Regions from separate parts of the Paenibacillus sp. FSL H7-0918 genome, predicted to be linked through region 2. Evidence: predicted binding sites of a transcription regulator. Region 2 holds the regulator's gene; each other region holds the start of a gene.
The links. Region 2 encodes Rex, which represses fermentation and respiration genes when NADH is low (regulators of the CRP and FNR family bind a similar motif). Its sites were predicted from a motif close to TTGTGAAATATTTCACAA; they were not measured.
Positions count from the first base shown of each region.

Region 1: a site for Rex is predicted at 1,513-1,530, ahead of nirB (nitrite reductase large subunit NirB). Genes of this name have one in related genera too.
Region 3: a site for Rex is predicted at 1,792-1,809, ahead of MHI15_RS02935 (polymer-forming cytoskeletal protein). Genes of this name have one in related genera too.
Region 4: a site for Rex is predicted at 1,433-1,450, ahead of MHI15_RS19470 (flavocytochrome c). Genes of this name have one in related genera too.

Region 1 is NZ_JBBOWJ010000001.1:1,079,130-1,082,632, forward strand. Features, by position in the region: gene nirB (nitrite reductase large subunit NirB) at 1-1,395, opposite strand, end outside; gene MHI15_RS05045 (hypothetical protein) at 1,627-2,337, opposite strand; gene ric (iron-sulfur cluster repair di-iron protein) at 2,488-3,183, opposite strand.
Region 2 is NZ_JBBOWJ010000001.1:784,297-787,799, reverse strand. Features, by position in the region: gene dinG (ATP-dependent DNA helicase DinG) at 1-1,053, shown strand, start outside; gene MHI15_RS03695 (redox-sensing transcriptional repressor Rex) at 1,184-1,837, shown strand; gene MHI15_RS03690 (amidohydrolase) at 1,824-3,125, shown strand; gene MHI15_RS03685 (cell wall elongation regulator TseB-like domain-containing protein) at 3,298-3,503, shown strand, end outside.
Region 3 is NZ_JBBOWJ010000001.1:609,165-612,667, reverse strand. Features, by position in the region: gene MHI15_RS02945 (MFS transporter) at 1-267, opposite strand, end outside; gene MHI15_RS02940 (LacI family DNA-binding transcriptional regulator) at 316-1,227, opposite strand; gene MHI15_RS02935 (polymer-forming cytoskeletal protein) at 1,868-2,419, shown strand; gene MHI15_RS02930 (hypothetical protein) at 3,041-3,286, shown strand; gene MHI15_RS02925 (histidine phosphatase family protein) at 3,349-3,503, opposite strand, start outside.
Region 4 is NZ_JBBOWJ010000002.1:1,253,387-1,256,889, forward strand. Features, by position in the region: gene MHI15_RS19465 (histidine kinase) at 1-1,327, opposite strand, end outside; gene MHI15_RS19470 (flavocytochrome c) at 1,552-3,342, shown strand.

The DNA of each region.
Region 1 (3,503 bases), 290 kb from region 2:
TTCTACAACCGGTTTACAACCTCCGCAAGAGCGCGTCGCTCCTGTACATGCTTTTATTTCGTCCACAGTAGTAAAACCATTTTCTATGACCGCATCCACAATCGCTTTTTTCGTAACCCCGTTACAGCCACAAACGATTTCTTCGTCCGCCATCGCTTCTACGGACGTGCTCTTTTTGGATCCACTTCCGCAGCAGCCCGTCCCCATAACCTCTGTATAAATTTCATCGGTCATTACAGCGCCTTGTTTTACTAACTTTTGCAGGTTAGCCGACTCTGTCACATCCCCGAATAGGACTGCACCAACAATGACATTGTCTTTGAGCAGAATTTTCTTATAGGTTCGCTTCCATTCATCTTTGCTTGAGATTACAGTATGTTCAGGAGAATCCATAAACTCACCTGCAGAAAATACATCCACTCCGGAAATTTTTAATTTGGTGGAGACAACAGAACCTTCATATGGGTTTGTGTCGCTTCCGCAGAGATGTTTAGCTAGAACCATCCCCTGCTCAAAGAGCGGCGCTACTAATCCGTAACAAACTCCGCGATGTTCGGCACATTCGCCAATGGAATATACATTTTGCATAGAGGTCTGCAGATAATCGTCCACTACAATCCCACGATTAACAGCAATTCCGCTTTCTTTTGCCACAGTTATATTCGGTTTGATGCCTACAGCCATAACTACAAAATCAGCCGCAAGTGAAGTGCCATCACTAAATTGTAATCCACTTACTCTCTGTTCCCCGGTCAATTCTACTGTTTGTTTGCCCATGGCAAATTTCACGCCTTGACGCTCTAGCTCAGCTTGCAACATAGAAGAGGCATTACGATCCAGCTGGCGCTCCATTAGATCTTCCATCAGATGTACTACAGTAACGTCCATGCCAAGGTTCACAAGACCCTTTGCCGCTTCCAATCCAAGTAAACCCCCGCCGATTACCGCCGCTTTGTTGTATCGTTTAGCCGCAGCCAGCATCGCATCACAATCTGCAATATCCCGGAAACCCACTACGCCTTCCTTATCACAACCAGGTACAGGTAAAATAAATGAATTCGAACCCGTTGCAATAATCACTTTATCGTAAGAAACAGCCATGCCGTTATCCGCAATTACTTGCTTGGAATGCTCGTCAATTCGTGTAACTGTTGTTGCTGTATGCAAGGTAATGTTGTTATCTTCATACCAATTCCAGTCGTTTAGGATGATATCGTTGATGGTTTTGCTGCCTTCGAGAACATAGGACAACATGATCCGATTATAATTGGGATGAGGTTCGCTTCCAAAGACCGTAATGTCATAAGCTCCACCTAGCTTCAATATCTGCTCTAGCGTACCTATGCCTGCCATACCGTTGCCGACTAATACTAATTTTTCTCTCTTCGCTGCCATGGTTAGGTGCCTCCTCAGTCTTATCCGTTCTTGTTGAACTTTGCTTCAACTTCTCTTCTACATAATGGAATTATACATTTCAAAATTTAAGAGAGATTGTGATTACAGTCACATTAAATGTGAATGTTTTCACATAAAAATAAGACAACTTTATTAGGTTATAACTTCCAATTAAAAAAGCCAGATCACGGATTCTGAGCAACCGTAGATCTGGCATTTATGTACTTTTTTTTAACGTATAGCCAATAAAATCTCCAATTCATCCTGCACTCTAAGCTTCATGTCCATTCCATTCTCAAGCAGCTGCTTCCCATTCACCTTCATCTTCCAAACTTCATTGCTAAGAGGAGTATAATCACCAATGGATAACACCTTTTTGTTGTCTTCGGTCAACTGCACCACACTGCTGTTCTTCAACAAACCTCTCACTGTTAAATCTTCAGTAAATCCCATAACATATGAATGATTCAAATTCACTTGCTCACTTCCACCATTCACGGTCAACAACACAATTTGAAGGGGTTCCTCTTGTTCCTTAGACATCGCCGTAATTACTAATTTTGATTCATGCCCGACTGTTCGCCCCCAATCCTCAGATCCAATGGTCTCTCCATCCATTTGCAGCTCCCAATTCATTCCTGGACCGAGTGAAATATTATTTACCGTTAGAATGCTTGTGTTATCCTCAGAAAAGGTGGCCTTCCCACTACCTTTCAGTAGGTCAAAGATCGTTATCCCTTTTCTGTAGCTCTCGCTAAGCTGCTTGTCCAAAGGGTTGGTAAGCAAGTCATTTCCCGCAACGATAAGCGAAAGCGTAGGCCCGTCTGATCCTGCTAAGCCATTATTCCCTTCATTATTAATGTCAGCAAGAGTGGAACACCCACCTATTATGAATACGATGACTAATCCTAGTAACAACCTCCACATATATTTCGTGGGCATAGTGACACCGCCTTGTCCCGCCTAATGACCACACAGCGTCTCAGGCTTGTAGTAAGTTATGCATACTGTCTATTTAAGAATAACGTAAATAAGCTTTGTTCTCAAATATAAAAAAAGTCCCCTAAGGGACTCTATGAAAACTCATTTTTTCTACTGGAATCTAGGGAACAATATATTATTCTCCAGATGAACATGTTCAAAAGTCATGCTCTCCAGCTCCTCTAGCCGGGCATAAGTCAAACGATAGGTTGTACAAGCATGAGCCGGTGGGGTGAAATCAGCTGTTATTTTGCGTATTTGTCTCAATATATCGCCTGCTGTGTCATGTTCACTCTCGAGTTCAATTAATGCCTCGCGAAGTATGGTCAGCCCTTCTTCACTTGGATTGGCATCATACGCTAATAATTTTGGAAACTCGTCTTCCTCTTCTTTAGCTGTATGCTGAAGCAGATCTTCCTTGAGTGCATTAAACAAACTATATAACTCTTCTAAATGAGGGGAATCTCCGCCATGAACCCGGTATACCTTAGTTACATTTTGGCTAATCAGGGGCAGCTCTTCCCGCAGGTAATGGTGATGTTTACTCACGATATGCTCGATTAACTCTGCAGAAGGTGCTGTATTCCATGCGAGTTCTTCTTGAGGTACCGGATATTCCTCGAACAGCTTGTTGAGATCACTAATGATCATCTCTTGATCTAGTCCACGCTCTACCGCTGCTTCAGCAAGAGGTTTGGCGCCTCCACAGCAGAAATCAATCCGTTTGGACTTGAAATAATCCGCAGCTTTTGGGAATTGCAGCACTATATCTTTTACCAGGGCATCTGGAGTAAATCCAGGTTGCACCGATTGCTTATGCTGTAAATCCGAAATTCTATCATTAGGTTGTTTAGTTTCCATAATAGTTCCTCCTCAGGATATGTGATCAGGTTCTGAAAAAATCTTTTCCACCTGTTCACCTTAACCCTGAAAGGAGTTTTGACTTGTGATTGTACTCACGAAAATTGTATCTCTTTGTTGAACGAAAAAGGTCAATTATGGTGATCTCTGACCACAATCAACCTGTTTACATAACGCTTTAGCGTACTTTAGGTTAAAATTACCAAGCATTATTGTATGTACAAACGAAATGACGAAATTTTATACAGGTATTATATGTGTTATTG
Region 2 (3,503 bases):
AAAATGCTTAACGAGATGCGCGACCAGGAAAGCCAATCTTCAGCAGACAGTCTTGTTACTGATATTAGCGGTTTATTTAAGGATTTGGCTTCCATCCGTGAGCAAGTAAGATTCTTTATGGGGCTGAATGACGATAATGTAGTATATTGGCTGGAGGCAAATGGAAATTACCGCAGCAAATCACTGCAGATGTATGCCGTCCCTGTGGATGTTAGCAGCCAGCTTAAAGAGTTGTTCTTCGATAAGAAAAAAAGCATCGTGCTTACCTCGGCGACGCTGTCTGTAGATAAGTCTTTTCAATTTATGATTGATAATCTCGGACTTAACGAAGCTGCAGAAGAGGGACGTCTAATGACCTCACTCCTTCCATCTCCCTTTAAGTATCGCGAGCAGGCACTGCTAGTTATACCGCGTGATTTTCCTAGTGTGAAGGGGAGTGTGGGCGATGCTCGATTTGTCGATACACTCGTACAGTCATTATCGGAAGCTGCTAAAACAACACGTGGGCGGATGCTGGTTCTGTTTACTTCTTATAAAATGCTGCGTCAGGTATATGATCCGCTTAAAGAGGCTTTGGCCTCACAAGAGATTACGGTGCTTGGTCAAGGCGTGGAAGGTGGCAGCCGGAGCAAGCTGATCCGCCGCTTTCAGGACAGTGCAGCATCCGTATTGCTGGGGACGAGCAGCTTCTGGGAAGGTGTAGATATTCCAGGTGAAGCACTGACTTGCCTGGCCATCGTGAGACTTCCATTTCAACCGCCGAATCACCCGTTGGCGGAAGCGAAGTCGGAGTTATTACAGGCCCAGAAGAAGAATCCGTTCATGAAATTATCTGTTCCTCAAGCGGTTATTCGTTTTAAGCAGGGATTCGGAAGACTGGTTCGCACGGCGCAGGATCGCGGAATAGTTATTGTTTATGATACAAGGGTTATTGAATCTCATTACGGGAAGTATTTCCTTTATTCATTGCCTGGTCCCAAAATGGAGCATATGCTTACTGATCAAATGGTCCCTCGCATAGCGGAATGGCTAGAGGATGGCGGCGCTTCTTAAAACGCTCGTCTTCAGTTTAGCTCCTCCTTATCCTTAAGGGCGGTGTGTTACAGTACCGTCCTTAATAAGGAGAGGTAGACGTTTGAATATGGATTTTCACAAGAACATTACTATTTTTAGGAGGAAAAATATGAAATCGGATAAAATATCAGAAGCCGTTGTTCGCAGACTACCTGTGTACTTGCGTTTTTTGAATGATCTCCAGAATCGCGAAATATTAACAGTTTCCTCTCAGGAACTTGGACAAAAGCTTGATCTTAATCCCGCACAGATTCGTAAGGATTTAGCATATTTTGGTGACTTCGGCAGAAAAGGTATCGGATATGATGTAACGTATCTTATTGAGAAAATCCGTCATATCCTGAAGCTGGATCAACAGCTTAATGTAGCTTTAGTTGGAGCAGGTAATCTCGGACATGCCTTGTCTAATTACAATGCATATCTCAAAGATACTATGAAAATTACGGCTATATTTGATTCGTACGCTCCTAAGGTTGGACGTAAGATCAACTCCCTTACTGTGCAACCGATGGATGAACTAGGCAGCACAATTCGTGAGCAAGGTATTCGCATTGCCATTATTACCGTACCTGATTCAGAAGCTCAAAATGTAGCAGATATCCTCATTTCTTCTGGGATTGAAGCAATTTTGAACTTTGCCCCTGTGATTCTGAAGACACCACCGAATATCCGGGTGCATGCAGCTGATTTTACAACTGATCTGCAAAGTCTTGCTTATTACTTGCGGGATGGAAAGGAAGAAAGTGAACATGAACAACAATAAAACGATAATTAAGGGCGGGTATTTTCTGACTCCGGGAACGGATGAGCCGGTTCTGAGTGGATATATGACTATTGAAGATGATTTAATCACTTACATAGGAAAAGAAGAGCCTCAGATGGAAGCTGGAGTGCAAGTGGTTGATGGCAGCCGTCTGCTGTTCATGCCTGGACTTGTAAACACACATGGTCATGCGGCGATGTCTTTGCTGCGTGGATATGGAGATGATTTAGCGCTACAAGTGTGGCTTCAGGAGAAGATGTGGCCAATGGAGGAAAAGTTCTCCGGTGATGATGTATACTGGGGAACCTCCTTATCTGTATTGGAAATGCTGAAGGGTGGAACTACGACCTTCCTCGATATGTATGATCATATGGACCGAGTAGCCGAGGTAGCTGAGTTATCAGGTATCCGTTCCGTATTGATGCGTGGTGTGATCGGGTTATGTCCAGAGGATGTACAGAATCACAAGCTTGCGGAAGCGATTTCTTTTGCCCGTAACTGGCATGGAAAGGCTGACGGTAGAATTACTACTATGATCTCGCCACACGCCCCTTATACTTGCCCTCCGGACTTCCTGGTTAAGTTTGTGCAGGCAGCGCATGATCTGGATTTACCGATGCATACTCATATGTCCGAAACGAAACGTGAAGTGGAACAAAATGTGGCGGATTACGGGTTGCGTCCTGTAGCTCACTTAGAGAAGCTTGGCATGTTCACACGTCCCTCGATAGTTGCACATGGTGTTCATTTAAATGATGAAGAGATTGAGATCTTGGCTCGCCATAATGTGGGTGTATCTCATAATCCGGGCAGTAATTTGAAGCTGGCTAGCGGAGTGGCTCGGGTTACTGATCTTCTAAAAGCTGGTGTGAAGGTGTCTCTTGGCACGGATGGCGCGGCAAGCAACAATAACTTGGATATGTTTGAAGAGATGCGGCTTGCAGCTCTCATTCATAAGGGTGTCAGCGGTGATCCAACGGCTGTTCCAGCTCCAGAAGCTCTGCGTATGGCTACAGAATATGGCGCGCAATCCATCTTTTTAAATAATGTAGGCAGACTTGCTGTAGGGATGAAAGCAGATTTCATTGCTATTGATATCGATCAGCCACATTTGCTGCCACACACAGATCTGTTGTCTCATGCAGTTTACTCTGCTAGCGCTAAGGATGTTGAGCATGTGTGGGTGAATGGTAAACAGGTCATCAAGCATGGACAATGCTTAACCCTGGATGAGGAAGCTATCCGGCGTAAAGCGCAAGAAGCCTTCGAAGGTTTATTGAAGCGTTAAGTCTGGAGAATAACGAATAAATAATAGGCTGCGACTTTTTGCTTTTAGCAAAAGTTGCGGCCTTTTGTGTATTTTTAAGGCTGGGAAAGCTAGAAAATTATGAAATTTTGGATAAACGCGCGGGTGTGTTATATAATCAAAAAAGATATATTACTAGAAAGGGAGCTGTACCTTGAAGAAAAGGAAAAAATGGATCCTCCTGGGGTCAGTTCTGATTCTGCTCCTGGGGTTTGGACTTATCCAGTTCTATGCCTATATTATGAAAGATCAATGGAACGAGCGTGATATCGCTAAGGATGTTGCCAAAACCAGAGCGGGTCTAACAGAGGTAACCAAAGCACAAAAATCGGTTTGGGATGAAAATGCAGTGTACTGGGT
Region 3 (3,503 bases), 180 kb from region 2:
TCGACGATTGACCCTATCCGCAAAAGTTCCCCCTATCGATCCGAGCAAAGAACTAAGCAATAAATTGATTATCGTGATGATGGCAATCATTTTGGCGCTGCCGGTCGTTTGCAGTACCCATAAACTTAAAGCAATACTATGAAAAGTGTTACCGAACAAGGAAATGGAGTACGAACTGAGTAGCAGCAGGAATCTCCGATTTCCCCAAAGAGAGGGATGAGCTTGAACAGCAGAGGGAACTTGTTTCACTAATACAGGACCAGGCATAAGTTATGCTCCTTTCAACTTAAACGCTTAAGTGAATAGCCAAAAAAATTATTCTACAAAATAACAATTATTTTCTTGTGCGGAGTAGTCAGAATGATGCAATAATTTGTCCATGAGTTCAAATGCAGTAGCCGCTTTATCCCCTGTGAAAATGAATTTATGAACGTCATCTCCTAATATTTCCGGACAATTGCAGGTGCAAAGAACAGAGAGTTGTTCGAACCTCCCGTTTTTTTCAACGTAACTTCCAATAAACTCATTAATGACAATGGCCTCTTTATAGCCCCCCTCCTGTAAGAATGTATTTAATTCCTCCAAATTGACAACGGTGAATATCGCTTCTTCAGGTAATGGAAGACTGTCCTGAATAAAGCGGGTGAGGAAAGAGTTATTGAAGCTCTCCATAATTAAACATACCTGTGAAAGGTCCTGTGGTTTTACCTTTTGCAGAGCTGCTCGATAGTTGAAAAAGACTTGCTTAAAGAGTTTATCTTCTATCATGCTGTCGATCAGAATCAAAGGAATTCCTTCTACAAAATGCTTGGAGATCGAATAAAAGGCTTCCTCGCGCACATCGATCAGAAATACAGCCTCCAGCTTTCTTTCTACGATAATATCCAAAGAAGGCTGGTCAACATCAAGTGAATATAGCAGCGTATGGTAACCAGCATTTGTTAACCGTTGTTCCAAGGCATGTATAAATGAGAACTGGGCATGGAGCTTCCAGTGTGGGGTATGGGCTGCTGTGTTAACAAGCACACCGACCAATCCTGTTTTCTGATTCGCAAGTGAACGTGCTGCCAGATTCGGTATGTAATGCAGTTCCTCGGCAAGCTGAAGAATCTGCTGGCGCGTTTTCTCAGGAATGGTTTGGTTGCCGACACGATTCAGAACATAGCTCACTGTTGCGACGGAGACATTGGCACGAAGTGCGATGTCCTTCATGGTTGTCTTTTTCACCAGTAAATAGCTCCCTTATCCTTGTGATATTTTCTAAAGATTAACATTCTGATTCTAAAGCGTCAATGGGGGGGAGTGAGCAGTCAGATGACCCTGTTAAGTTGCTAGAAATGGAAGAATGTAGCCCTTGAGATTCAACTCTGGGAAGATCTGCTTGATAATCGTCTTAAGCTAAATTATACGAAACAAGCTTTATGCAAAAGCTGAAAAAATGCTTATTAACCCAATGGTCATCCTTCCGCTGTATTATTTTTATGCTGGAGTTTTGCATAAACCTAACATTAAAAAAGTAAGTGTAGAGTATGATGGTTCCATATCTTTTTCAAGAGAATATCTAATCTAAAGATTTATAGTAATAAAGATTTTGAGGATACTTCCGCAGTTATTGGGAGTGTCCTTTTTGTGTGGAATTAATCACCTTTGTGACCTTTCTTAAAATTTGGGTAAATAAGTATTAAGATCTATGAACTTAAAACGGGCAGCGAGATGAGGTGTTACTTGTGGATACGAATCCGGATGGAGAGGAGTGATCTTTATGAAACCGCTTCAGATAACGACACAATATTGTGAAAATTTTCACCTGTTTATTAAAAATTTTAATATATAATTAATTTATAATCAAAAACAAGGGGGATTTAAAATGAAGTTATTTAAAATGATGTTAGTAGCAGGCGTCTCGGTTGCAGTATTGTCTGGTTGTGGTGCGAATAATAATAATGCGACTAATTCGGCGGCTACTACGGCTCCAACTACAGAGCAAACGGATGCAGTTACTACAGCTTCAATCGTAAATCAAGCAGATGCGTTTACCAAGGCTGTAAGTAAAGATGGAAATTGGATTATTGCCATTCTAAATGATGTGACTATTGCCCAAGATGTTGTTGTTGAAGGCGAATTCCATGATAAAGGGGCCGCAGACGGCGACATCTACCGTAAGATTGCTCTTTATGCCCAAGACGCTGATCACAAAGTTACTGCCAATTACACACTCACTGTACCTAAGTTAACTGTACAAAGTGAAAATTTACGAGTTCAAGGCGGAACCATTAAAGGTGATGTTTATGTAGAAGCGAACGGATTTAATCTGCATGAAACCTCGACTATTGATGGAAATCTTTACTTCGCAAACGAAGATGTGAAAGCAACTGCAGGGATTGAAGGTAAAGTGACTGGGGCAACTGAAGTTAAATAAGTTAGTGATGTTTTCGATTAGTTAGATGTAGAAGTTGAAGGACTAAATAGATAGAATTATTCGGATAGGTTCAGGAAAAAGGAATCAGTATGAATGGGCAAACTCATAATGGACTACACCCCATCTAGTTACCATATGAGAGCCGACGGAAGCTTTGAAGTAACAAGTAATGGAGTATTGAAGTGTACAGTAGATGGTTTTAACTGTATTTTGTACAACTAAAATGCTCAAAATGCTCGGCCAATAAAAATAGCTGTATTTAGTACATCAATTTTTCTTGATTTAATACTCTACAGGCTACTTCTCTAGTTTTTAATTGTATAGAATACACTTAAAGTTAGAATTAGCCCTTGTGGATATGGAATAAGTGTATAGAATGCAGTTATCTTACAAATTTCACCAAGATAGTGCGTTACAACGGAGTGGGTATCCGAAAGCTACAAATGATTAAGCTTAGCTCGTAACCTACTCAAGCAAACCACCGCAGACCCAAAACACCAGGCAGTGAACCTCCAACGGAGAATCGCTGCCTGGTTGTTTTTTGTGGATGAATATATGAACTATTGTTGATTTTCTTCATATTGACTTATAATATTACTACCACTACTAGGAGGAACACATATGTCTAAGGAGTATTCGCGCACATATATTGAGAGCGTAAAGCTTGAAATGTTAAATAGGTTGGGATTAAAGCAGGTGTTCTTCAAGGAGCAAATAGGGGATAGCCTAATTTTTGAAGCTGTGGGCTTTGATAAAGGGGCAAAACATCGCTTTTGCGTTAGACCAAAGACGAAAACGATTGATGAATTCATTTCAGGCAAATGGATGAAGGTCCGCAGTTTTATAATCAAAAGTGTGGATATTTAATGTTGAACCCTATAAAGGTAGCCCCGTTAATCGGAGTTACCTTTTTATTTTTTGACCCATAGTCATTGATAATGTGAAGTATCTCCATACAGATCAATGGTTGTATTGTTATCAGTTAGGGTTACTTTACATAATGCTGTAGAGAGAATATCCGGTAACTCCCCAATTTCCTGCAATGATTTATTGAGAAAATAAGCCATAATGACTTTTAAAGTCA
Region 4 (3,503 bases), on a different contig from region 2:
CCCCAAGTGGCTTAATCCCGTGATAAATCGCATTTTCCACCAAAGGCTGCAGTATGAAGCGAACGACTTGGCACTGAGCAAGCTTTTCATCATATCGAAGCTCGTAGTCCAGAATCTCCTCATATCGCACACCTTGAATATGAAGATAACTCTCGACATGGTACAACTCCTGATCAAGCAGAATGTATGGACTGCCTGTGCCAAGCCCTAATCGGAAATACGCGCTAAGCGCTTCCACCATCTCCACCACATTGTCTGCTCCATGTTCCGTTGCCATCCACTGGATCGTATCCAATGTGTTGTATAAAAAGTGCGGCTTGATCTGCTCATGAATCAGTCTGAGTTCCATCTCCTTTCGGTCCTGCTCCACAGCGTATAATTGAACAAGCATGTCATTGAAGCTTCGTCCAAGATCGCCGATCTCATCCGAGCGCGTAACATCTGCTCGTATGGTTTGGTTGCCGTTCTGCACATTTTCCATTACCTGGCGAAGCGACTGAATTGGACGAATAATGGAAGAAGCAAGCAGCACCAGAAAGACGATAAACGCACTACCGATAAGAACGCCTACCAGCAATGCAGTCCGCTGGGTTTTGATCACCGCTAACGATAGACTTGAATTCGGTACTTTGAGTACTAACTTCCAGCCTTCCACATTTTGAATTGGAGCCTCAAATACACTCATGTTCTTCTTATCTGCTGTATCCTCCGCTCCATCTTCTTCACCCAGCTCTCTGCAATCGACGATAAGCTGGCCTGACTGGTCATATAGCATTACATCTTGAGCAATCTCCCTCATCTTCTTGACGGAGACGGCTGCGGCAATATAAGCTACCTCATCATTCACCGATGGATTCACGCGATAAAGAATGACGACGATTTCGGCTGCATTCGCTTTGGATACGATCGGATTGCTTACCACATAATTGGAATCTGAATTCAGCAGTTTTCGATAGTAGGGTCGGTTTAGTATCGAAAAAGGCTTGTCCCTTGCTGACCAGGAATTTCCGTGAATATCCACCACGCGTATGGATTCGTACTCTACTTTCTTCTTCGCCTCGAACTTATCGAACTCTTGTAGCAATTCATCTCGTGTCCACTGATGGTCCGAAGCTAGAGAAGCAAGCATGTCTATCTCTCCAATGCGCTGATTAAACCAATAATCAATCTGGTCGCTGCGTGCAGTAACCACTTGCTGCGTTAAGTTCTTATTCAAAGGGACAACCGTATGGTTCATCTCCAAATATATTGTTACAAGCAATGCAACGAACAGCAGCAAGAAGCAGCCTCCTGCGATTAACGTAATTTTTAAGTGAATTGATTTCATTGTAATCATAGCCCTTCACAATATCCGTTTCTTACATGCCCGAAAAAGACAAAAAAACACTAATCTGTGCAAATACATAATGCTGTACTAAATCTATAATAGGTCTTGTGCATATTTTCACATGAAATAACATTCATGTCTAGGCTAGAGATAAAGGATTTGCCTAGCAAATCTTCCTCTCCCTAGTGTATGTAACCAATCCACAACAGAATGAAGGAGATATTATGCGAACTCACACGAAAAAGCTGTTATCTATTCTACTAGTCCTCAGTCTTATGTTCACGCTTGCTGCTTGCGGCAGTAAAGATGCAGAACCCGCTGCAGATGCAAACGGAGTTCAAGTCTTTGAAGGAGTTGGGCAAGGTAAACATGGCGATATTAAAGTACAAGTCTCCTTATTAGATAACAAGATCACTGACATTAAAGTGACAGAGCATAAGGAAAATGAAGTACTTGCAGAACCTGTTTATACACAGCTCAAGCAAGAGGTCATGGCAACTAACAGCGCAAAAGTTGATGCCATTAGCGGATCTACAGTTACAAGCAAAGGATATCTCGAAGCCATTCAAGATGCAATTACGAAGTCTGGACTTACCCTTGTCGCTGGCGCTGCAGTCAGTGGAAGCAAAGACAAAGAAGAAGTCGAGCAAACCTATGATGTTGTCGTCATCGGTGCCGGGGGTGCTGGCTTTAGTGCGGCTATCGAAGCGAAGAGTGCTGGAGCTAATGTAGTTCTGCTCGAGAAAATGCCAGCTGTTGGCGGCAACACATTGATCTCCGGTGGTGAGATGAATGCGCCTGACAACTGGGTTGAACGTGCTCTTGGCATCACAGATGACACGGCTGACTTGTTCTATAATGATACGATGAAAGGCGGAGACAACCTCGGGGATCCAAAGATGGTTCGTATTCTTGCCGACAATGCTCTAGCATCTGCCGAATGGCTGCGCGATGATATCAAGGTAGAGTTCTTACCTGATCATCTGTTCCAATTTGGAGGCCATTCCAGAAAACGTGCGTTGATTCCTGTAGGTCATACAGGTGTTGAATTGATTACTAAGTTAAAAGCCAAAACAGACGCTGATCAAATCACGATCAAAACGAATATGAAAGCCGAAACCTTGCTGAAGGACGAAAGCGGCAAAGTAACAGGTGTAACTGCGACTTCGGGTACTGGCGACAAAATCACATTCCATGCGAACAAAGGCGTCATCATCGCTACCGGTGGTTTTGGATCCAATGTAGAGATGCGTAAGAAGTATAACCCTACAATGGATGAAAAATATATGACTACCGATACACCAGGATCTACAGGTGATGGTATCGTTATGGCAGAAACGATTGGCGCCAAACTGACAAACATGGAGAGTATTCAAACGTATCCAATCTGTAATCCTGAGACAGGTGTTATTTCTCTGGTTGCAGACTCCCGCTTCGATGGTGCAATCCTGATTAACCAAGAAGGCAAGCGCTTCGTTGAGGAATTAGAACGTCGTGACGTTATTTCTAAAGCAATTCTTGCCCAAACGGGTGGATATACGTATCAATTATGGAATCAAGGCATTGAGGATATCGGTAAAACGATAGAAGTTCATCAAGACGAATACGATCAACTCGTTAAACAAGGCTTGCTCTTTAAAGCCGATACGATTGAAGAGGCCGCTGATTTCTTTAAAATTGACGTGAACACTTTGAAAGAAACGATTAATAAAGTAAATGATTATGCGAAAACAGGTAAAGACCTTGATTTCAAACATCGCGGTGGATTGAAATCTCTTGAAAAAGGCCCTTACTACATCGAAAAAGCTGTACCCTCCGTTCACCATACAATGGGCGGCTTGGTGATCGACGAGAAGACTCGCGTTTTGAATGAAAAAGGCGAAGTCATCCCTGGGTTGTTCGCTGCAGGTGAAGTAACAGGGGTCATTCATGGTACAAACCGTCTTGGCGGTAATGCCATCGCTGATATCTTCACATTCGGCCGGATTGCAGGCAAACAAGTTGTAGCAGAGTAATCTTATTTTTTGTGTAACTGCTCTATTAATAAGTTAGCCTTAAAAACGTGCAAGATAGTTCGTAAAGTGCAGGTTGACTCTAACTTTCATGCTGCCCTCTATGACATAGCAAACCGCCCTGTTAGCAACATTGCGAATGAAGTGCCCCCTTAAAGTTAGAC